4 regions of the Gluconobacter sp. DsW_056 genome follow, and region 1 is predicted to be linked to each of the others. Evidence: predicted binding sites of a transcription regulator. Region 1 holds the regulator's gene; each other region holds the start of a gene.
The links. Region 1 encodes LexA, which represses DNA repair genes until DNA is damaged. Its sites were predicted from a motif close to TGTTCTANNTANGTTC; they were not measured.
Positions count from the first base shown of each region.

Region 2: HK22_RS10360 (putative DNA modification/repair radical SAM protein) is a predicted target of LexA. The motif match lies at 3,770-3,785, and genes of this name have one in related genera.
Region 3: recA (recombinase RecA) is a predicted target of LexA. The motif match lies at 2,079-2,094, and genes of this name have one in related genera.
Region 4: uvrA (excinuclease ABC subunit UvrA) is a predicted target of LexA. The motif match lies at 3,726-3,741, and genes of this name have one in related genera.

Region 1 covers NZ_JOPF01000004.1:64,861-70,193, forward strand. The annotation lists gene uvrC (excinuclease ABC subunit UvrC) at 1-1,747, shown strand, start outside; gene pgsA (CDP-diacylglycerol--glycerol-3-phosphate 3-phosphatidyltransferase) at 1,837-2,439, shown strand; gene HK22_RS03385 (hypothetical protein) at 2,541-3,146, shown strand; gene lexA (transcriptional repressor LexA) at 3,199-3,918, opposite strand; gene rpmG (50S ribosomal protein L33) at 4,223-4,390, shown strand; gene HK22_RS03400 (septum formation initiator family protein) at 4,475-4,804, opposite strand; gene eno (phosphopyruvate hydratase) at 4,946-5,333, opposite strand, start outside.
Region 2 covers NZ_JOPF01000010.1:141,181-146,513, forward strand. The annotation lists gene HK22_RS10350 (HlyD family secretion protein) at 1-884, opposite strand, end outside; gene HK22_RS10355 (UdgX family uracil-DNA binding protein) at 1,046-2,536, opposite strand; gene HK22_RS10360 (putative DNA modification/repair radical SAM protein) at 2,533-3,765, opposite strand; gene HK22_RS10365 (flagellin) at 3,944-5,333, shown strand, end outside.
Region 3 covers NZ_JOPF01000009.1:480,298-485,630, reverse strand. The annotation lists gene HK22_RS09495 (hypothetical protein) at 1-875, shown strand, start outside; gene recA (recombinase RecA) at 941-1,978, opposite strand; gene HK22_RS09485 (flagellar biosynthesis protein FlhB) at 2,184-3,260, opposite strand; gene HK22_RS09480 (flagellar biosynthetic protein FliR) at 3,264-4,118, opposite strand; gene HK22_RS09475 (flagellar biosynthetic protein FliQ) at 4,178-4,450, opposite strand; gene fliE (flagellar hook-basal body complex protein FliE) at 4,453-4,800, opposite strand; gene flgC (flagellar basal body rod protein FlgC) at 4,806-5,213, opposite strand; gene HK22_RS09460 (flagellar basal body protein) at 5,227-5,333, opposite strand, start outside.
Region 4 covers NZ_JOPF01000010.1:283,540-288,872, forward strand. The annotation lists gene HK22_RS11055 (Hint domain-containing protein) at 1-2,982, shown strand, start outside; gene ssb (single-stranded DNA-binding protein) at 3,123-3,710, opposite strand; gene uvrA (excinuclease ABC subunit UvrA) at 3,843-5,333, shown strand, end outside.

The DNA.
Region 1 (5,333 bases):
GAAGCGCGTCTCGTCCTATACCCGCACCAACCAGCTTCCCGAGCGGCTGCGGCGCATGGTGTCGATGACGGTTTCGATGGAAATTGTCATCACGAAGACAGAAGCGGACGCACTGCTTCTGGAGGCGAACTACATCAAGCGCATGAAGCCGCGCTTCAACATCCTGCTGCGTGACGACAAGAGCTATCCGTGGCTGATGCTGACTGAAAGTCACGAATTTCCGCAGATCACCAAACAGCGCGGCAAGCCCGTCAAAGGCGCAACCTATTGGGGGCCGTTTGCAAATGCCTGGGCCGTCAACCAGACACTCAATCTGGTGCAGCGCAGCTTCCTGCTCCGGTCCTGTTCGGATGCCGTGCTAAACAGCAGAACGCGGCCCTGCCTGCTGTACCAGATCAAGCGCTGCTCAGCGCCCTGTGTGGATCGCATCTCCGGACCTGATTATGCGAAACTGGTTGACGAGGCCCGCCAGTTTCTCTCGGGACACAGCACGAACCTGCAACAGCGTCTGGCAGCCGAGATGGAGCAGGCTTCGCAGGACATGGATTATGAGCGGGCTGCATCGATCCGGGACAGGATTCGTGGATTTGCCAGCATTCAGGGATCCAGCACCGTTAACCCGGCGTCGATCAATGACGCGGATATCATGACGATCTGGCAGGAAGCCGGCCAGAGCTGCATTCAGGTATTCTTCATCCGAGGCAGCCGCAATAATGGTAACCGGGCATTCTACCCGGCCCATGCCGAGGAAGAGACAGCAGCAGACGTGCTGTCGGCGTTCATGATCCAGTTTTATGACAACAAACCGCCACCGCCCACGATTCTGGTGAACTGTGAGATTCCGGAACTGAATCTGGTCGAGGAAGCACTCAGCATCAGGCGCGGACAGAGGGTCGAAATCCTCAGACCACAGCGGGGTGAAAAAAAGGACGTCGTAGGGCACGCAGCCCTGAACGCCCGGGAAGCGCTGGAACGTAAGCTGGCCGAGAATACCGGACAGCGCAAACTGCTCGAAGGGGTTGCGGAGGTCTTTGGTCTTCCTGAAACGCCGCAACGTATCGAAACCTATGATAACTCCCATATCATGGGGCAGGCCCCCTATGGCGTGATGGTCGTAGGTGGCCCCGAAGGCTTCAACAAACGCGCCTATCGCAAATACGGCATCAAGGGACCAGTCGCGCCGGGAGATGATTTCGGCATGATGCGCGAAGTCATGGAACGCCGGTTCGGAAAACGCCCGGAGAACGGAGAGCGCCCGGAAGACTGGCCGGATCTGCTTCTCATCGACGGCGGCCTCGGGCAATTCAACGCCGTACGGAAAGTTCTCTCCGACATTGGTGTGAGCGGAATTCCGATCGTGGCCATCGCCAAAGGTCCGGACCGGGATGCCGGGCGGGAATGGTTCTTCACGGAGACAAAACCGCCCTTCCAGCTCCCTCCGCGAGACCCGGTTCTCTACTATCTGCAAAGACTACGCGACGAAGCACACAGGTTTGCAATCACCACACACAGGGCAGGGCGCTCCAAGGGGTTACGCAGTTCCGAACTGGACACTGTACCGGGAATCGGAGCTGCTCGGAAAAAAGCCCTGCTCAATCATTTCGGCTCTGCAAAATCTGTCAGACAGGCGAGTCTTGAGGAGCTGGAAAGCGCGCCTGGTATCAGTTCCAGCACGGCAAATGCCATATACGGGCATTTTCATCCAGAATGGGTCCAAAAGGCCTCAGCCGATCATCGCAGCTCCTGAACCTAGTCAGCGATTTACACGAAAAATACATCTTTCACGCACACATTGGCGCATACCGGTATGAGGGAAACTGTTCTAGACTGATTGTGATGCTGACAGATCTGCCAAATATCCTGACACTGCTGCGTATCGCGTCCATTCCCGTACTGGTCGTGCTGCTCTCCGTGCACTCGCCGACTGCGAATGTGATCGCCTGCGTGGTCTACACGGCCGCTTGCATCACGGACTATCTGGACGGTGCACTGGCCCGTCGCTGGCAACAGCTTTCCGAACTGGGCCGGATGATGGACCCGATCGCGGACAAGCTTCTTGTCGGATCTCTTCTGCTGGCTCTGGCAGGGCTGACACAGCTGCCGGTTTATTCGCTTTATGCAGCGATCATCATCATGATCCGCGAAATTCTGGTCAGCGGTCTGCGGGAATACATGGCGTCCCAGCGCGAAACGCTCCCATCGACACGACTGGCGAAATGGAAAACCGGCATCCAGATGGTAGCGATCGGTTTTCTGATCGGTGGCGACGGGGCCGCAGAAATGCTGGGACTTTCCTTTCTGCCGGCAACGCTGATTGGCGGAATCTTCCTTTGGCTTTCCGTGATTCCGACAGTCATCAGTGGCTGGGGTTATCTGACCGCGGGACTGACCCGCATCATGGCAGGGCAATCCCGCAAATCATCCAAAATCAGCTTCTGACGTCATACGGCGAAAGAATGTAGCGTTCTTCGACTGTCTTCATCTGGCGCTCCGTTACAAGGACCGCTAAAGGTCATGGATTGATCTCGTGGGAGTAAGAAATGCGGAAGACCGCTCTGCTGGCACTACCTCTCGCTCTGAGCGGCTGTTCAGGCATGGGCAAGTATATCCGCGACACGATGGTCTGGACGGCTCTCGATAATCCGAACGGCCCTCATGGAGACAGCGAGAATATTCATCGCGCGCGTGGCGAAAAATATTCCGAAACTCCAATTTTTCCCGAAAGCGGCAACATCTGGCCGGGGGCTCCGCAACCGCTCCCAACGCTCAAGGACGTCGCAAACCCCAATAGTACGTTCAGCCATGCTCTCGGCGATCCGGCGACCTATTTTGGTGGCGCTGCGCTCGATGAAAACTTCATGGGTGGAATCGCCGGCAAGGGAGCTCTGGGAGCATCCGGGCCGCAACTCATGCAGGGCCAGAGCCTTTCAGTCGGCGAAGGCGCTGATACCCACCAAGGCGTGTCTCGAGACCGCACCCATCTTGTTCCGACACTTCCTTCGTCAGTTCCCGACAGCGCAGCCCGCTTTCTGAACAAGAGTCCCAGCAAAGCCATCGTTATCCCGAACGGGGACGGCACCAGCACGGTCATCGGTCCGGATGGCAGCGTAAAGGTCATTCACGGAACGTCTTTGCCCCCCAAGTAAGGTTTTGCTGACGGTTCTGGGCCGCCAGCATTTGCCTTCAGGATCTCAGACTTCAGTACTGACGGAAAAGCGCGATCAAACGCCCCTGAATGTGCACGCGCTCCGCTGGAAAAATACGCGTTTCGTAGTCCCGATTGGCGGCTTCGAGCGCGATCATCGACCCACGACGACGCAGTTTCTTAAGCGTCACTTCTTGGCCATCAATCAGGGCAACAATAATCTGTCCGTTCTCGGCCGTCTCACGTCGCCGGATAATGGCGATGTCCCCATCCAGAATCCCAGCTTCGATCATCGAATCGCCCGCCACGGTGAGTGCGTAATGCTCTCCAGTGCCCAGAAGCGAAATCGGGACCTCAATCCTGTCGCTGTCATCCTGCATGGCCTCAATAGGCAAACCGGCTGCGATGCGACCATAAAGAGGAATGCTGATGGTCTGACGATCATTGGCGACGCTGGCTTCGGAGAAAGTCCCGTCAAGACCCGTCTCCCCCTGACTGAGAACAGCCGGAACGAAAGCGGCCTCTGTCGTCGGCATAACGGCAGGAGCCTCGGTGCCCATATGAGGCAGGCGCAGCACTTCGAGCGCGCGTGCGCGATGATGGTGACGCCGCAGGAATCCACGCTCCTCCAAAGCGGAAATCAGGCGATGAATGCCTGATTTGGAACGCAGTTCGAGAGCATCTTTCATTTCATCGAAAGAGGGAGAATATCCCGTCCGGCGAAGATGATCGTCGATATACAGCAAAAGCTGGTGCTGTTTGCGGGTCAGCATACAGGCGCTCCCATGCGCCTCGGCGGAGGCAGGTCAAAACAGGGCACAGAATGACAGTCATCCTGCATTTGTTCCTTATAGGTTCCTCTCTATTGCCCTACAAGCAAAGAGAGTGCTCCCCCATAGGCATCCGGCACGATTTTCTGGTCCACAAACTCTTTGAAACTACAGGAAAACCGCTAAATCTTGCGCAAAGGCCTTGACCTCCGAGCCACAAATCAGCATGGTGCGCCAAATCTAGAGATCAACATGCTGCATCGACACCTTCGAGCGGCATAAGTTATGGCGAAAGCCCGAGGGTATCATGGGAAAGAGCAACGTTATTCAGATCCGGCTCGTTTCGTCAGCTGAGACCGGCTACTTCTACGTCACGAAGAAGAATGCCCGTTCTGCTACGGGAAAGATGGAAGTACGCAAGTACGATCCGGTTGCACGCAAGCACGTCGTGTTCCGCGAAGCCAAGATCAAGTAAGACTGTTCCAACAGTCTTCATAAAAAAAAGCGGCCTTCGGGCCGCTTTTTTTATACCTCGAGGGCTGATTATTTCAACGACTGCTCAAAACAGCTTGTCATGCGGTCCGTAGGGGACAACCAGATCGCCACTGCGCGTCAGGTTCATCGTGGCACGGGCGCGCTCATCCAGCATGTCAGCATCCAGCGCTTTTTCCTTGAGGGCAACAACACGACGCCGCCAGACATTCTGCTCATCGTCTGCATCCTGCCTGGCCTGAAGGGCATCTTTCTGAAGCTGGGTCTGCTCCTGATAGGCATGGATCCCATGCGCACCGTGCAGCGCGTTCCAGCCGAAATAGACCGTGAGAGACAGGAAAAATGCCGGAGGAGCTACGGCGCGGACACCACGTTTGATAAGTCGGATCAGTGTCACGTCGTGAAAACTCCGTTCTGAGAGACTATCTCAATTTATATCAGTCATTTGTGACCAGACAATGAAGGATATGAATATCAATCATATCCGGCCACGAAATAACGGCCCCATTCCCGAAAGGGATGAGGCCGTTGAGCATTTTCAGGAGTTTCGGAGGATGTTGCGACCGGCATAGCGGGCCGCACTGCCAAGCTGCTGCTCAATACGGATGAGCTGGTTATATTTTGCCGTACGGTCAGAGCGGGAGAGGGAGCCCGTCTTGATCTGGCCGCAGTTCGTTGCAACCGCGAGGTCAGCAATGACGGAATCTTCCGTCTCGCCCGAGCGATGGCTCATGACGCAGGCGTAACCGGCCTTGTGAGCGGTTTCGACGGCCTCTAGCGTCTCGGTCAGCGTACCGATCTGGTTGACCTTCACAAGCAGCGCATTCCCGGTACCGGCCTTGATGCCACGGCGCAGACGTTCGGGGTTGGTGACGAACAGATCGTCACCAACGAGCTGGAGCTTCTTACCCAGACGGGTCGTCAGT
Region 2 (5,333 bases), on a different contig from region 1:
ATATCCACCTTCTGGCCGGGGCGCATGTGGGTGAGCTGCGTTTCCTTGTAGTTCGCCACGATCCAGACTTCCGGCTCGACGATGGAGAACATCTCCTGCCCGACCTGCATGTAATCGCCACGCTCGACGTTACGCTGGGAAATCCAGCCGTCATGCGGAGCGCGGACTTCCGTCCATTCGAGGTTCAGGCGGGCCTGCGTCAGCTCTGCATTGGCGGATGCGAGGGATGCCTGTTCCTGCGTGACACGGGCATCGGCACTGGCCACGTTTTCCTTGACCGGCTCGGCCTGCGTCAGCTGACCCTGGGCCTGAAGGACGCGGGCTTTCGCCTGATCCAGCGCGGCGCGGGCATAGTCGATATCCTGCTGCGACGTAGCAGCACGGGCCACCGAACGCTGGCGACGGTAATCGGCTTCGGCCTTGATAAGTTCCGCCTGAACGGCAGCGAGGTTGCCCTGCGCCGTGACGAGCTGTCCGGGGAAGTTCTTGTGCGCCACGGCCAGCATGAGCTGATAGGCGTCAATATTGGCCTTCGCCTGGGACACGGCGGCTTCGGCCTTGTTCAGGGAAGCGGCATAATCCCGGCTATCGATTCTCACGAGCAGGTCACCGGCGTGGACGAACTGGTTATCGTTCACCAGAAGCTGCGTAACGTACCCGTTGACGTGAGGGGCTATGGCGATCTTGCGACCGGCCGTGTAGGCGTCATCCGTCTCGATATTGTTGCGGGTCAGGAAAAGATAGGCCCCGATACCCACGAGAACCAGAACCACCAGCAGGATCAACGCGATCCGGACAAGGGGATTGCGCTTTTTCTGCGGCTTTCCGTTCTTGTCGGATGTCGTGCCATCCTGCGCGTGATCGGCCTGATCGCCTTGCGCCATAATGTTTTTCTCGCTTTGAAAACAGGTCTGTCAGATCGTGACCGGGTTGACTGTGCAGGGCCTGAAACCCTCGTACTGACCGATCGGTTCGGTCATCCATGACATATCGTCTCGCGGGCTTCAAGCTGGAAAAAACTGATCCGTTTCCAATTGTCCGTTCTTCACGCGTCCGGACGCCCGCAAAAATCCCGCAGACGCTCGAGACCCTCTTCGAACCGCTCCCGTTCGATCTCTCCCTGCGCGCTGTCCCCCAGCCGCAGCAGCCATGACGGGTGGGCAAGCGCCAGACGCTGGACGGCATTTTCGCCCTCTCCCGCCGTCCAGAGCGTTCCGCGTCTCTCTGCCATCGCCCTGCCCGGACCATCCAGCGCCTTCAGCGCCGTAGCCCCCAGCGAGACGATGAGTCTGGGCCGGACCAGCGCGATTTCCCGTTCCAGCCAGGGGCGGCAGGCCGCCACATGCGCCTCATCCGGGCTCTGATGGATGCGGCGCCGCCCCTGAAGACGGAAACGGAAATGCTTGACCGCGTTTGTCAGATACAGCGTGCTGCGCTCGACCCTGACCTTTTCCAGCGCCTCCTGCAACACCTGTCCCGCCGGGCCAACGAAGGGCCGCCCCGCCAGATCCTCCTGATCGCCCGGCTGCTCGCCAACGACCATAATCCGCGCCTCAACCGGCCCCTCCCCGACGACAGCCTGCGTGGCCGCACAGTGCAGCGGACAGGCGGTGCAGCTCCGAATTTTCGCAGCCAGATCTTCAGGCGTATGCGAAAGCGGCTGGAGTGGAAGACTGTCACGGGAGCGCAGGCGTTCGTGAAAAGCCGGAGCCGGCAGAGGCACCTGTTCGGCCATCGTCCGGACGCGCGCCTCGGCCCCGGCCACAAGCTGCGGGATCAGGCGCGTTTCGGGCAGGTTTTTCCAGTAGCGACCCGGCATCTCACGGCGCATGGCTTTCGTGCGGACGCGGGCGGGATTGAACGTGGAGGCATAATAGGTGTTCCACAAATCCCCAAAGCCGTCATCCAGCTCCGGCTGTTCGCAGGGTTCAGAGGAGTAGGCCAGATCCTTCCCGTTCCAGCGGATGGAGCCACGAGGCGTCAGGATCATCCAGTCCATGTCCGTAAAGCGCTTTGCAAAGAACGGGGCGACCCGTTCGAGAATATGGTGCTGCGGCTCGAACCAGGCGAGGAACCGCCGACGCCCGTTGCCCTCCCCCCCGACCTGCGCCGGCACTTCGCGAAACCGGACGAAGGCCGTCATCTTGTGACAGTCCTGCCGGTTCTGCCGGATCATGATCCGCGCTTTTGCGATATCGGCATCCGTCGCCACATCCAGCAGATGCGGATTGCCCTGAACGCGCCAGGCGATCCGATAAGCCAGCGCGAACCGGCCGGGATCGGAATGGCACAGCATGTCCCGCAGCAACGCGATGCAGGACGCGCGCAATGTCACGCTTTTCAGAACCGGCCCCTCCGTCAGCGCCACCATGCCGTCGCTGTCATTGGTCTGCTGCCCGAACAGATCCGTCTCGCCCCCCCTGATCCGCCAGTCGAGGGCCTCGGGCGGAATCGCACGCTGCAAAGCCGCGCGCGCCATCTCCCGCCAGAGCTCGAACACGGCGCTGTCCTCAAGGGTCAAGACGTAGCGCGTCACAAAAGATTCATCTGTTGGGGGGCGGGGCTGAACAGGCTGCGCAGGTCGTGCCGGTCGGTCAGACGGGCGGGACTCCAGCCCGGCGTCTGCACGAAGGGCCGGACCTTGCGGATGGACACGTTCAGCCGCGCCAGATCCTCCAGCCGTACGGCCTGATGCCGCCGCGCCCTGAGAATGGCGGCTACGGCCTTCACCCCCAGCCCTGGCACCCGCAGCAGCATCTCCTTCGGCGCCCGGTTCAGATCCAGCGGAAACAACGCCCGGTTATCCAGCGCCCAGGCCAGCTTGGGGTCCAGCTCCAGATCGAGCATCCCGTCCGCACGCCCGGCCGTCAGTTCCCCGAAAGCAAAGCCATAGAACCGGAACAGCCAGTCCGCCTGATAGAGCCTGTGCTCGCGCTGAAGCGGCGGACTTGTCGCCGGCAGCAGGGCGGATGCATCAGGAATAGGACTGAAAGCGGAATAATAGACGCGCCGCAGCCCGTAAGAGCCGTAAAGATTGGCGCTGCTGGCCAGAACATCCTGATCGGACGCCGCATCCGCCCCCACGATCATCTGCGTGCTCTGCCCCCCCGGCGAAAACCGTTCGGCCCGGCGCCCGGTATGGCTGCGGTCCTTGCCCGCGTCGATCTTCAGCCGCATCTCCCCCATGGCCTGCCGGATACCCCCCGCCTTTTTCTGCGGCGCATACTGCTCCAGCCCGGCTACGGTCGGCATTTCCACATTGATCGACAACCGGTCCGCATAGCGCCCCGCCTCTTCCAGCAGACGCGGCGACGCATCGGGGATGGTCTTGAGATGGATATAGCCCCGAAACCCGTGCTTCAGCCGCAGATCCCGCGCCACCTGCACAAGCTGCTCCATCGTGTGGTCAGACGAGCGGATAATGCCCGAAGACAGGAACAGCCCCTCGATGCAGTTGCGCCGGTAAAACTCCAGCGTCAGCCACACAACTTCCTCGGGCGTAAAGCGCGCACGCTCCACATTCGAGGACGACCGGTTGATGCAATAGGCACAGTCATAGACGCAGAAATTGGTCAGCAGGATCTTGAGCAGCGACACGCACCGCCCGTCCGGCGTATAGGAATGACAGATCCCGTTTCCCGTGGTGGAGCCAAGCCCCCCGCTCTTTGCGGAATCCCGACGCGTCGAGCCGCTCGACGCGCAGGAGGCATCGTATTTCGCCGCATCGGAGAGAATCGCCAGTCTCTGGGAGAGTGTTTTCTTCATGCTGTGTTCTTATTTCGTTCCAGATGATGGAACGCAAGAGAAACCGTGAAATTAACCTCTTGTTTCCCGGTATTCCGTTATTTTTGAAGGGCTTTTTTTAACGAAACCGATTCAGCTTCCGTTAACCACTCCCCCCTATCCTGAGGTCGCAAACCTGCACCGACGGAGAACAGATTCAATGTCATTGTCCATCAATACGAACACTGCGGCAATGGCCGCACTCCAGAGCCTCAATCAGACGACGGCTGACCTGAACAAGACCGAAAACACGGTCTCTACCGGCAAGTCCGTCAACACGGCGTCCGATAATCCCGCACTGTATTCCATTGCCCAGAACATGACCGCCCAGATCTCGACCCTGTCGGGCGTCTCCACGGGCCTCCAGTTCTCCGCTCAGGTGTTGAACACAGCAACGACGGGTCTGTCGAGCATTTCGAGCGCCCTTCAGTCTCTCGCCACCACCATCGGCACGAACACGACAGGCGTCGACAACTCGACCCTGAACGATGCCATCACCAAGACGCTGGCCTCCATCGACTCCGCCGCTACGGGCGCGAAGTTCCAGGGCGTAAACCTGCTCTCAGGCCAGACAGGCAACGGCACGACCTATACGAGCCTGTCGACCGCCATGGACGCACAGGGCTCCACGTTCACGCAGAACGGCTTCAACGTAACCTCCGCCGGCCTCGGCCTGACGAACCTGAGCATGGACACGGCGGGCATGGATATTGCCCTGGGAAGCACAAATTACACCGGCTCCCAGTCTCTTCAACTGAGCAGCGTACCTGCGGTTGCATCGACAGGAACAGGAACGGCTGCGACCGCCGCCATGGGAACTGCAACGGACCCGCTGGTGAGCTACAACTTCGTCATGGATGAAGCCGGCACGAAGGCCGATGCGCTTACGGCACTCAATTCTGCTGTAGGGGGCGGTACCGGCTTCAGTCTCGATACCAACGGCAAGCTGACAAACAGCACAGCTGGAACCACATCAACCACAGCCTCGGATGGCTCAGTGACGTTTTCTCTGGCCAATGGCAAGAGCGTCGTGGCCTCGAAGGACGGCAATGGCAACGCGGTCTACACCGTTACGACAGGAACGGACGCAAACGGCAATGCAACGGCCAAGACCGTAATCTCCGATGTTGATCTCAGCGGCGCAACGGGCAACGCGACTGCCACAACGACCGGCTCCCCGAGCCAGCTCATGGTCAACAAGACCAACCTGCTCACACAGGCCATGCAGTATCAGGGCTTTGCCGTAAGCCGTGATTCTGACAACCACCTGACGGTTGCCGGTAACAACCTCGACACGTCGAGTGCGGCCTTAACTGCGGCCACTACGGCCAATACCCTTAACAAGGATGCAACACCGCCGGCTATCACAGCCGTCACCGGCGCTGCCGTTGTGAGCGCCGTCGTGCAGTCTGCGATCTCAAGCGTGACGCGCACTGCGGCTTCGATTGGTTATTCCAGCACGACGATTTCCAACCTTCAGACCACGACGTCCAGCCTGTCCGACGCCCTGACGACGGGTGTTGGCGCGCTGACGGATGCCGATCTGGCAG
Region 3 (5,333 bases), on a different contig from region 1:
TCCAGGGCCCGCTCAAGCCCGGTACGGAAGAGCACAAGCGGGCCGTCGCCGCGATGTTCCGCGATACGTTCAATCCGTACAAGCCCTCCGTGATCGACTGGCCGACGCTGGATCCCGAGACGCTGCATCGCATCACGTCCCTGCCGATCTGGGATATTGCGGTCCAGACCGAGGGCAAGGCGCGTCTGCGCATGGCCGCCTATGCGGATATGATCACCGATCCGGACATGAAGGACGCGCTCTCGCGGAATGCGTGGGAAGAGAACCGGCACAAAGAGGTCCTGTCCAAGCTGGTCGAGGCCTACAAGATTCCGATGGCGCCGGAGCCTCCGTACATCACGCCGAAAGACACGGAATGGGCCTATCTGGTTACGGGTTTTTCGGAATGTGTGGACAGCTTCTTCGCATTCGGTCTGTTTGCGCTGGCCGAGCGGGCAGGTCTGTTTCCGCAGGAACTGATTGAGACGTTCGAGCCGGTGATGCAGGAAGAATGCCGCCATATCCTGCTGTTCGCGAACTGGCTGGCCTGGCATCGGGCAACCATGCCGTTCTGGAAGCGGCCCTGGTTTGAGCTGCGTGTGATCGGCGTGTGGCTGTTCCTCGCCTATGAGCGCATGGGGCTGGCCCGTTCGATTGACGAGAATGGCGAAGAGCACACTCAGGACAATAATTTCACCGTTACGGGCGCCAAGGACATGACGGCCATGGACGTCAAGGTCCCGGATCTCATGCAGCTCTGTCTGGATGAAAACGACCGCCGGTTTGCGGGGTATGACCCGCGGCTGCTGCGACCCACGACCACACCGGCGATTGCGCGGGCGATGATCAAAGGTGCGAAGCTGTGGGATCGGGTTCGCAATCGGGTTGCGGCCTGAACGGTTCTCTTCCCAGGAGAGACAGGTCATAAAAAAGGGCTCCGTTGCGGGAGCCCTTTTTCGTTTCAGTCTTCCGAAGCGCCGTCTGCGTCGGGTTCGGGGTCCGTCATCAGGGCGTCGGCGAGGACGCCGGCTTCGGCCCGGATGCGTCGTTCGATTTCGGACGCCATGTCCGGATGGTCACGCAGGAACTGCTTGGCGTTCTCACGTCCCTGACCAATCCGCTGGCTGTCGAAAGAGAACCATGCGCCGGATTTCTCGACGATGTTGCCCTTCACGCCCAGATCGAGCAGTTCGCCCATCTTGCTGATGCCTTCGCCATACATGATGTCGAATTCAACCTGGCGGAACGGCGGGGCCATCTTGTTCTTGACGACCTTGACGCGGGTCTGGTTGCCGACGACCTCATCCTTGTCCTTGATGGACCCGATGCGGCGGATGTCGAGGCGGATGGAGGAGTAGAACTTCAGAGCGTTGCCGCCCGTGGTCGTCTCGGGATTGCCAAACATCACGCCGATTTTCATGCGGATCTGGTTGAGGAAGATCACGAGCGTGTTGGACCGCGAGACCGTTCCCGTCAGTTTGCGGAGGGCCTGGCTCATGAGGCGGGCATGCAGACCGACATGGCTGTCGCCCATGTCGCCCTCAAGCTCGGCGCGCGGGACGAGGGCTGCCACGGAATCCACGACCAGCACGTCTACTGCGCCAGACCGGACGAGCGTATCGGCGATTTCCAGAGCCTGTTCGCCGGCATCGGGCTGGCTCAGAAGAAGATCGTCGATATTGACGCCGAGTTTGCGGGCGTAGCCGGGGTCGAGCGCATGTTCGGCGTCGATGAATGCGACGGTGCCGCCCTTCTTCTGGGCTTCGGCCAGAACATGCAGGGCGAGCGTGGTTTTGCCCGAGCTTTCCGGTCCGTAGATTTCAACGATACGGCCGCGCGGCATGCCGCCGATCCCAAGCGCAATGTCCAGTCCGATGGAGCCGGTTGAAATCACATTGGCTTCCACTTTTGGCCGTTGGCCCATGCGCATGATCGAGCCCTTGCCGAAAGCACGCTCAATCTGGCTGAGTGCGCCTTCAAGCGCCTTGGTCTTGTCCATTCAATCCTCGCAATAGGTTTGGGCTGGCGTGTGCAGGGTACGATAGACCGGGCAGCCATTCTCGCAAAGCACTGCATCAGTCACGGTTATCGCCTTCCCGTGTTCGCAAAATGTTCTTCTGAGAGGCATATCATGTTTGCCCCCCGCGACGCCAAGGGGAAGACAGGCTTTGGTGGAAGATTTTTTCCGTGGGCGAGGGGCTGGCTTACCTCAGTGGGGCGGAAAGGCCTGCAGGGCGTTTAAGTTTCCAGACATAGGCAATAATGGCCGCCACAACCTTGAAATGTTCGGCCGGGATCTCGCTTTCCAGCGGGAGGGTGAAGAGGGCGCGGGCCAGAGGCGGGTTGGCAACAACCGGGACACGGTTGTCCTGTGCGATTTCCCTGATTCTGGCGGCCACGTCATCCATGCCTTTGGCAACGATTCTTGGGGCGCCACCTGTGCCCTTTTCATAGACAAGGGCGACCGCGTAGTGCGTAGGGTTGGTGACGACAACGGTGGCTGTTTTGACGGCTGCCATCATGCGTTGTTTGGCAGCCTTGGCGCGCAGGGCTTTCTGGCGGCCTTTCACATGGGGGTCGCCCTCCGCATTCCGATATTCGTCCTTGAGGTCTTCCCGACTCATTTTCAGCTTGGACGTATGGCGGAAGCGCATCCAGAAAATATCGAAGCCCGCGATCACCAGCTGTGCGCCGATCATCGCGGCAGCGGCGCTGAATCCGAGGTCTGTCATCATTTTCAGGAGCGGGCCGGGTTCCAGCCCGACCATCCGGGACGCGGTTGGAATGGCATTTCTGGTGATGTGCCAGAGCACGGCGGCGAAGATGACAAATTTTGCGAGAGCCTTGAACGTGTCCGGCAGGGTTCCGCCGCCCGCAATGCGCTTGAAGCCGGCGAGTGGAGAGACCCGTTCGAACTTTGGCAGCAATGACTCGGGATGGATGAGGAAGCCCGTTTGCAGAAATCCCGCGCCGAGGCAGAAAGCCGCCACGGTGGCCGCCATGGGAACGGCCAGAGAGAGCCCCGCCTCAATGGCGTGATTGGTACTGCTCAGCAAACCGCCCTGCGCCATCGGGACCGTGCCTGCATTGGCCATGAGGGCCTTCATGCTGTGGACAAAATCCGTCACGAGGTGGGGCAGGATCATGAAAATTCCTGCGAACCCTCCCAGAAGGGCCACAAAGCTCATGGCCTCGCGGGACATGACAATCTGACCGTCCTCGCGCGCTTTCTGGAGGCGGTGGGCTGATGGGGCTTCTGTTTTGTCGTCGGAGTCAGACATCGTTCAGAGACCCGGAAGTGCTCGGAGGACGTCGAAGGCCTGTCCCTGCCAGATGGCGATCATGGTGCTGAGGGTGAGGCCGAGAAGGGCGATGCCGCCCAGAAGTTGCAGGGGGCTGGCGGCGTTGTAGATCTGTAGCGTCGGGAGCAGGCGTGTCATGATGCCCAGCATGCCCTGCCAGACGAGGGACAGGATCAGAAAGGGTGCGCTGAGTTCCAGTCCCAGAGCGAAGCTGTGTTCCGTAAGCTGGATGACGCCCTGCGCGGAATCGCCCAGCAAATTCCAGTGGGCATGTGTCGTGGCAAGGAGGAGCGCACCGCCTGGGGGGATGATGGTGTAGCTCCCGAGGATCGCGCGGATGGGCAGAATATAGGCACCCGTCACGAGCAGCACGAGCGGCGCCAGCAGATTGAGGAAACGGGCGGGAGCAGAGCTGCCGGAGCCCAGATCCGGATCGGGCTGAAGGACGCTGGAAATTCCCATACAGACTGCGATGATCTGACCGGAAATCGGCAGAGCCATACAGATCAGGCGGGCCATCCAGCCGATCAGAACCCCCGCGAAAAGCTCAACGGCAATCATGCCGCACAGGGCGAGGGGGGCGAGGGCGTCCAGATGCGTCTGCATCAGAAGGGGGGCGACGAGCGGAAGGAGCAGGACCGTCAGGGTGAAAGCGCATCCGGCGCGGACCATCATGGGCATGGACTGTTCGCCGATGCCCGGCATGAGCATGACGACCCCGCCGGTCCGGGAGAGAACCAGAACGAAAGCAAGCGCCCAGACGCTCAGAACCGGGCCGCTGAGGTCAAGCCCCTGGAGCGCTGTGGGGACTGCCGTATCGGTAAGACCCGTGTTCACAGAACGGTTGCTTTGGGCACGCACATGTCAGTCAAATCCGGATCTGAAAGGCAGCAGGCTCAGGTCGTGCCGACGAGAATGAGCTGATCGAAGAGGTGTCGGGCGAAACTGATGAGCGTTGCGGTCATGAAGGACCCTGCCATCACCATGACGGCCCCAATGGCCAGAACCTTCGGGACAAAGGACAGTGTGGCTTCGTTGAGCTGGGTCACGGCCTGTACGAGGGAGACCAGAAGGCCGACCCCGAGTGCGGTCAGCAGGGCTGGGGCGCTCAGTTTGAGAGCAACAATGAATGTCTGCTCCAGAATGGCACCGAGATCGATGGCCTGCATGGTCAGATCGTCATTTTCATCACATCCTGATACGCCTGCACCATTCGGTCGCGGATCACGGTCGTGGTCTGGAGGGCGAGCTGTGCATTGGAAATGGCGGTGACGATCTGAGTCATGTCGCCACCGCCCTTGAGGCCCTGAGCGGCCTTGGCCTCGGCATCATGACCGCTGTCGATGACGCTGCTGACGGACTGGGACAGGATGGAGCCGAAATCCGTTCCGGAACTGCTGCTGCCCGTTGCGGACGAGTTCTGAATGCCGTCCGCGATATCGTCCGTAACGCCCTCCAGGCGGCTCTGGAGGCTCTGGACGGCGTAGGCGTTATGGGCATGGGAGAGGGAGGTGAGCATGTGGGTTACTTCAGCAGGTCGAGCGTGCGGGACAGCATGGTCCGGCTGCTCTGCATGGCGTTCAGGTTGGCTTCATAGGAGCGCTCGGCTTCACGCATATCCATCATTTCAGTCATGGAATCCACGTTGGAAACTTTGACGTAACCGCGCTCGTCGGCGGCGGGATGAGACGGGTCGTAGCGGGTGTCGAAATCCGACATGTCCTGACCGATGTTCTGGACACCGACGGTCGAGGCGCCGCTTTCGTTGTCCACCTGTTCGGCAAAGGTGATGGTCTTGCGGCGATAGGGATCAGCGCCCGGCTGGGAGCCGGTCGTATCCTGATTGGCGAGGTTTTCCGCAACGATGCGCAGGCGCTGGGCCTGTGCGTCCATGCCGCTTGCGGAAATGCCGATGGTGGTGGACAGGTTCATCCGTCAGCGTCCTTTATTTTCCGAGCGCCGTCTGGAACATGCTCAGATATTTGGAATAGACGTTTACAGCGAGGTGCTGCTGGTCGTTGACATCCGCGACCTGTTCCATCTGCTGGTCCA
Region 4 (5,333 bases), on a different contig from region 1:
GAAACCAGCTTTCACGAGCACGACTATTCCTGGCGCTGGGTTGGCCCCGCAACGGGCGGTGACTGGACCGATCCCAGCAACTGGGTCCTGACGGATGCCGGTCAGCCGGTTGATACGTCCTCCGACGCGTTCAGCGGCACCCCCATCCCGCAGAGCGAGCAGAATGCTGACGTCAACGTCGGCTATTACGGCAACACCACGCCAAACGTCGTCGTGTCCAATGCCGTCCTCTACAACCAGATCCGCAGCCTCAGCGTCTGGCAGAACAGCACCCTGAAGATCACCGCACAGGGTGGAAACGGCAACGTTTTCTCAAGCGCCGGTCTGCAGAACAACGGCACCGTCATCATCGACACCCCGTCCAAGGTCGAACTCGGCGGCGTGACATCGGGCGACGGCACCCTGACGATCCTGAACAACAACGGCAATGTGACATTTGACGACGCGCAGCTGAACAACGGCACGCTCAACCTCGTCAACTCGACCCTCGGCACTCTTGCAACGCCCATCAGCGTTTCCGGCGGCACGATCAACCTTCAGCAGAACAGCACGCTCATTGCGAACCTGTACGGCGAAGGCTCCACGATCAACGTCGACCCGGCAACCGTCAATACGCTGTATGTCAACGACCGCTTCTCCAACAGCAGTGGCTCCGTCCAGAACACCGTCATCAACGGCGTTTCCGAGAACACCCATTTCGGCATCCTGAGTGGCTCCTCCAAGCCGGTCTCCGCCACGTATGAAGCCAACACCGACGGCTCCTACACGCTGACGATCACTCTCGATAACGGCCACGCCATCACCTACCCGACGGTCAACGTCGCAGACGGCTATACGCCTGCTGCACAGGCCACGATCGTCCAGGACGGCTCGAACGGCTGGCTCATCGAAGACGCTGGCACCGCAACGGCTCCGGCCTCGTATGTCACCAGCGACCTGCACCAGCAGCTTGCCGCAACGGCAGCCGCAGCGGCTGCAGCCGGTGGCGACACGTCGCAGTACAGCAGCAACTCCGTCAGCTACCACACCCATGACAACACATGGCGCTGGACCGGCTCCGCGACGGGTGGCGACTGGTACGATCCGAAGAACTGGACGCTGTATGACGGTGTCGGCAATGTCGTTGACACGTCCGGCAATTCCTTCAGCGGCAACGCCGTTCCGCAGAGCGAGCAGAATGCTGACGTCAACGTCGGCTATTACGGCAACACCACGCCGAACGTCGTCGTCGCCAACGCGCCGTCCTACAACCAGATCCGCAGCCTCAGCGTCTGGCAGAACAGCACGCTGGAAATCACCGCACAGGCCGACAGCACCTATAGCGGCTACGTCTTCACGACGGCGGGTTTCGAAAACAGCGGCACGATCCTGATCAACACCGCAGGCCGGGTCGAGCTTGGTGGCATCTCCGCCAACCGTGACGGTGGCGTCCTCACCATCATGAACAACGACAACAACGTCGTGTTCGATACAAACAACGTCAACAACGCCGGCACGATCAACCTGATCAACGCCACGCTTGGCGCTGCCACCAATCCGCTGTCGGTGTCGGGCGGTACGCTCAACCTGTCGCAGGACAGCAGCCTGTTCCTGTCTCCGGGCGAAAACATCAACACCATCAATGTTGATCCGAACACGGTCAACACGGTGTACGTCCAGGCCAATGGCCTGCTGCACACCGACTCGCCGAATGCCCAGGGCGTCGTGATCAACGGCGTGTCCTCCAATACGCATTTCGGCATCTCCGGTGTGTCCTCCGCGCCGACGGCTGCCACCTACACGCCGAACACCGACGGGTCCTACACGCTTCAGGTCACGCTGGCTGACGGCCGCCTGCTAACCTTCGGCAACATCCATACGGCAGACGGCTTCGTCCCCGCCGCCAATGCGTCCATCGTTCAGGACGGCAGCAATGGCTGGGTCGTAGAAGACAACGGCAACGCCCCCTGCTTCCTCGCAGGCAGCATGATCCGCACGCCGGAAGGCGATGTGGCTGTCGAAACCCTGCGCCTCGGCAGCACGGTTCTGGCATTCGTGAACGGCGAAACCGTCGAGCGTACCGTCACCTGGGCCGGCCGCTCTCACATGATCGCCAAGGCTGGTCTGGCCGATGCGGAAGCCGGTTACCCGGTCCGCATCATGCAGGGCGCACTCGCCAAAGGCGTGCCTTACAAAGACATGCTGGTCACGCCGGAACACTGCCTGTTCATCAATGGCGGTTTCATTCCGGCCCGTATGCTCGTGAATGGCCGCTCGGTGGTCTATGACCGCACCATCGCCGTCTATGACTACTTCCATGTAGAAACGGCCGAACACTCGGTCATCATGGCAGACGGCATGCTGACGGAAAGCTACCTCGACACCGGCAACCGCCAGTCCTTCCGTCAGGACGGCAGCGTCGTTTCGCTGGGTGGCCGCGCGCGCAACTGGAATGACGACGCAGCAGCCCCGCTGTCCGTCAGCCGGGACGTGGTCGAGCCGATCTTCCGCGAAATCGAAGCCCGCGCCATCGCAGCAGGCCTCGAGAACACGGTTGCCGCTCCGGCCCTGACCGAAGACGCCGGCCTGTACCTCGTCGCCAGCACGGGCCAGACCATCCATCAGGTCCGCAGCGCCAACGGCCGCACAATGTTCATGATCCCGTCCGACGTGACAGGCGTTCGCATCGTGTCCCGCACATCCAGCCCGAGCGAAACGGTCGGACCGTTCGTCGACGACCGTCGCCAGCTCGGCGTTCTGGTGGGTGAAGTCACGCTGTTCGACTCGGGCAACACGATCCGCATCGACCAGCACCTGACGGACGCAGACCTCAGCGGCTGGGATGTTCAGGAAAACACCCCTGTCCGCTGGACGAACGGCAACGCCATGCTGCCCCTGACGGCCCGTCAGCCGAACAGCCTCGGTATGCTCGCCATCCAGATCCTGGCCGCAGGCCCCTATCTGGTGACGACGTCTGCAGAAGAAACAGCTCTGACGGCCTGAAGCCAGTCAGTCTGAAACGGCAAAAAGCCTCATCCTTCCGGGGATGGGGCTTTTTTCCTGTCTGCATCATATAAAAAAGCCCCCGAATGCTTGGGCATCCGGGGGCTTTTTACATCCGCGAACCGAAATCCGCCCTGAACTCAGAACGGGATTTCATCGTCCAGGTCGTTGTCCGGCGGGGCGTCCCAGCCACCGTTGCTGCCACCCGAACGACCGCCGCCAGAAGCCCCGCCGGCATTTCCACGGGAACCGCCGCCAAAGCCGCCGCCCGAACCGCCAGCGGAGCCGCCACGGCTTCCTCCCCCGAAGCCACCACCATTGCCGCCGCCATAGCCGCCACCGGTGTCAAAACCGCCATCATCGCCGCCACCGCTGCGATTGCTGTCGATCAGCACCAGATCACCCCGGAAGCGGTCGATCACGACTTCGGTCGTATATTTCTCCTGGCCGGACTGGTCGGTCCATTTGCGGGTGCGAAGTTCGCCCTCGATATAGACCTTGCGCCCCTTGCGCAGGAACCGCTCGGCAACATCAGCCGTCCGCTCGTTGAAGATCACCACGCGATGCCACTCGGTGCGCTCCTTGCGCTCGCCGGACTGACGATCGTTCCAGGTGTCCGACGTCGCAACGGTCAGGTTGACGATCTTAGACCCCGACTGCGTGTTGCGGACTTCCGGGTCCTTGCCCAGATTCCCGACCAGAATCACCTTGTTGACGCTGCCTGCCATTCCCGTCCCAACCAATTTTCTCGAATTGTTCTTTTCATACGTGCGTAAGTTCCCATCTAATGGGGAACAATCCAACGCCATTCAAGCGCGTTCGATCTCACAACTGCCTTTTCTCCACATTCCGGGGTCTCCGTGAGCTTTCCAGACAATCATTCGATCCGCGTCCGTGGGGCCCGCGCCCATAATCTCAAGAACATCGACGCCACGATCCCGCGGGATTCCCTGACGATCATCACGGGCCTCTCAGGCTCCGGAAAATCCTCGCTGGCTTTCGACACGATCTATGCCGAAGGCCAGCGACGCTATGTGGAGAGCCTGTCCGCCTATGCCCGCCAGTTCCTTGAACTGATGGGCAAGCCGGATGTGGACTCCATCGAAGGCCTCTCCCCGGCCATCTCGATCGAACAGAAAACCACGTCCAAGAACCCGCGCTCGACCGTGGGCACGATCACGGAAATTCACGACTACATGCGCCTGCTCTGGGCGCGCGTGGGCATCCCCTATTCCCCCGCGACCGGCCTGCCGATCGAGGCGCAGACCGTCAGCCAGATGGTTGACCGCATCATGGCCATGCCCGACGGCATGCGCCTGATGCTGCTGGCCCCCGTCGTGCGGGATCGCAAGGGCGACTGCAAGCGCGAACTCGCCGAACTGACGCGCAAGGGCTTCACCCGCGTGAAAATCGACGGCGAACTGTACGAAATCGCCGAGGCCCCTGAGCTGAACCGCAAGACGCGCCACACCGTCGAAGTCGTCGTGGACCGGATTGTCGTCAAGGAAGGTCTCGAATCCCGCCTCGCCGACAGCTTCGAGACCGCCCTCGAACTCTCGGACGGCCTGGCCTATGCCGAGGAAGTCAAACGTGCAGGCGAGAAGGAAGCCCCGGCGCATGTCGTCTTCTCGTCTCGCTTCGCCTGCCCCGTCTCCGGCTTCACAATCGAGGAGATCGAGCCGCGCCTGTTTTCCTTCAACGCCCCGATGGGCGCCTGCCCGGTTTGTGACGGTATCGGCACCGAAACCCATTTTGACGAAAACCTGATTGTCCCGGATGACAGCCTGACGCTGGCCGAAGGCGCCATCGCCCCCTGGAAGGGTGCGAGCACGGACTGGTATGACCAGACGCTCGCCGCCCTCGCCCGCCATTGCGGCGATGACATGAACACGCCCTGGTCCGACCTCCAGCCCGCTACGCGTGACCTCATCATCAACGGTTCGAAAGAGCCGATCGACATTCCCTATACCGATGGCGGGAAGGTCCATATCGTCACCAAACCGTTCGAAGGCGTGCTGAAGAACCTGCGCCGCCGCATGGCCCAGACGGACAGCATGTGGGTGCGCGAAGAACTGTCGCGCTATCAGTCCGAAAAACCCTGCCATGCCTGCCACGGCGCACGCCTCAAACCCGAGGCGCTGTGCGTGAAGGTCAAGGACCTCAACATCGCCGAAGCCTCGGACATGCCGATCCGCAAGGCGCTCGACTGGTTCTCCACCGTGGAAGCGACCCTCACGCCCCAGCGCGCCGAAATCGCCCGTCGTATCCTGCGCGAAATCACCGACCGTCTGCACTTCCTCGACGATGTCGGGCTGGACTACCTCACCCTCTCGCGCGGCTCCGCAACCCTG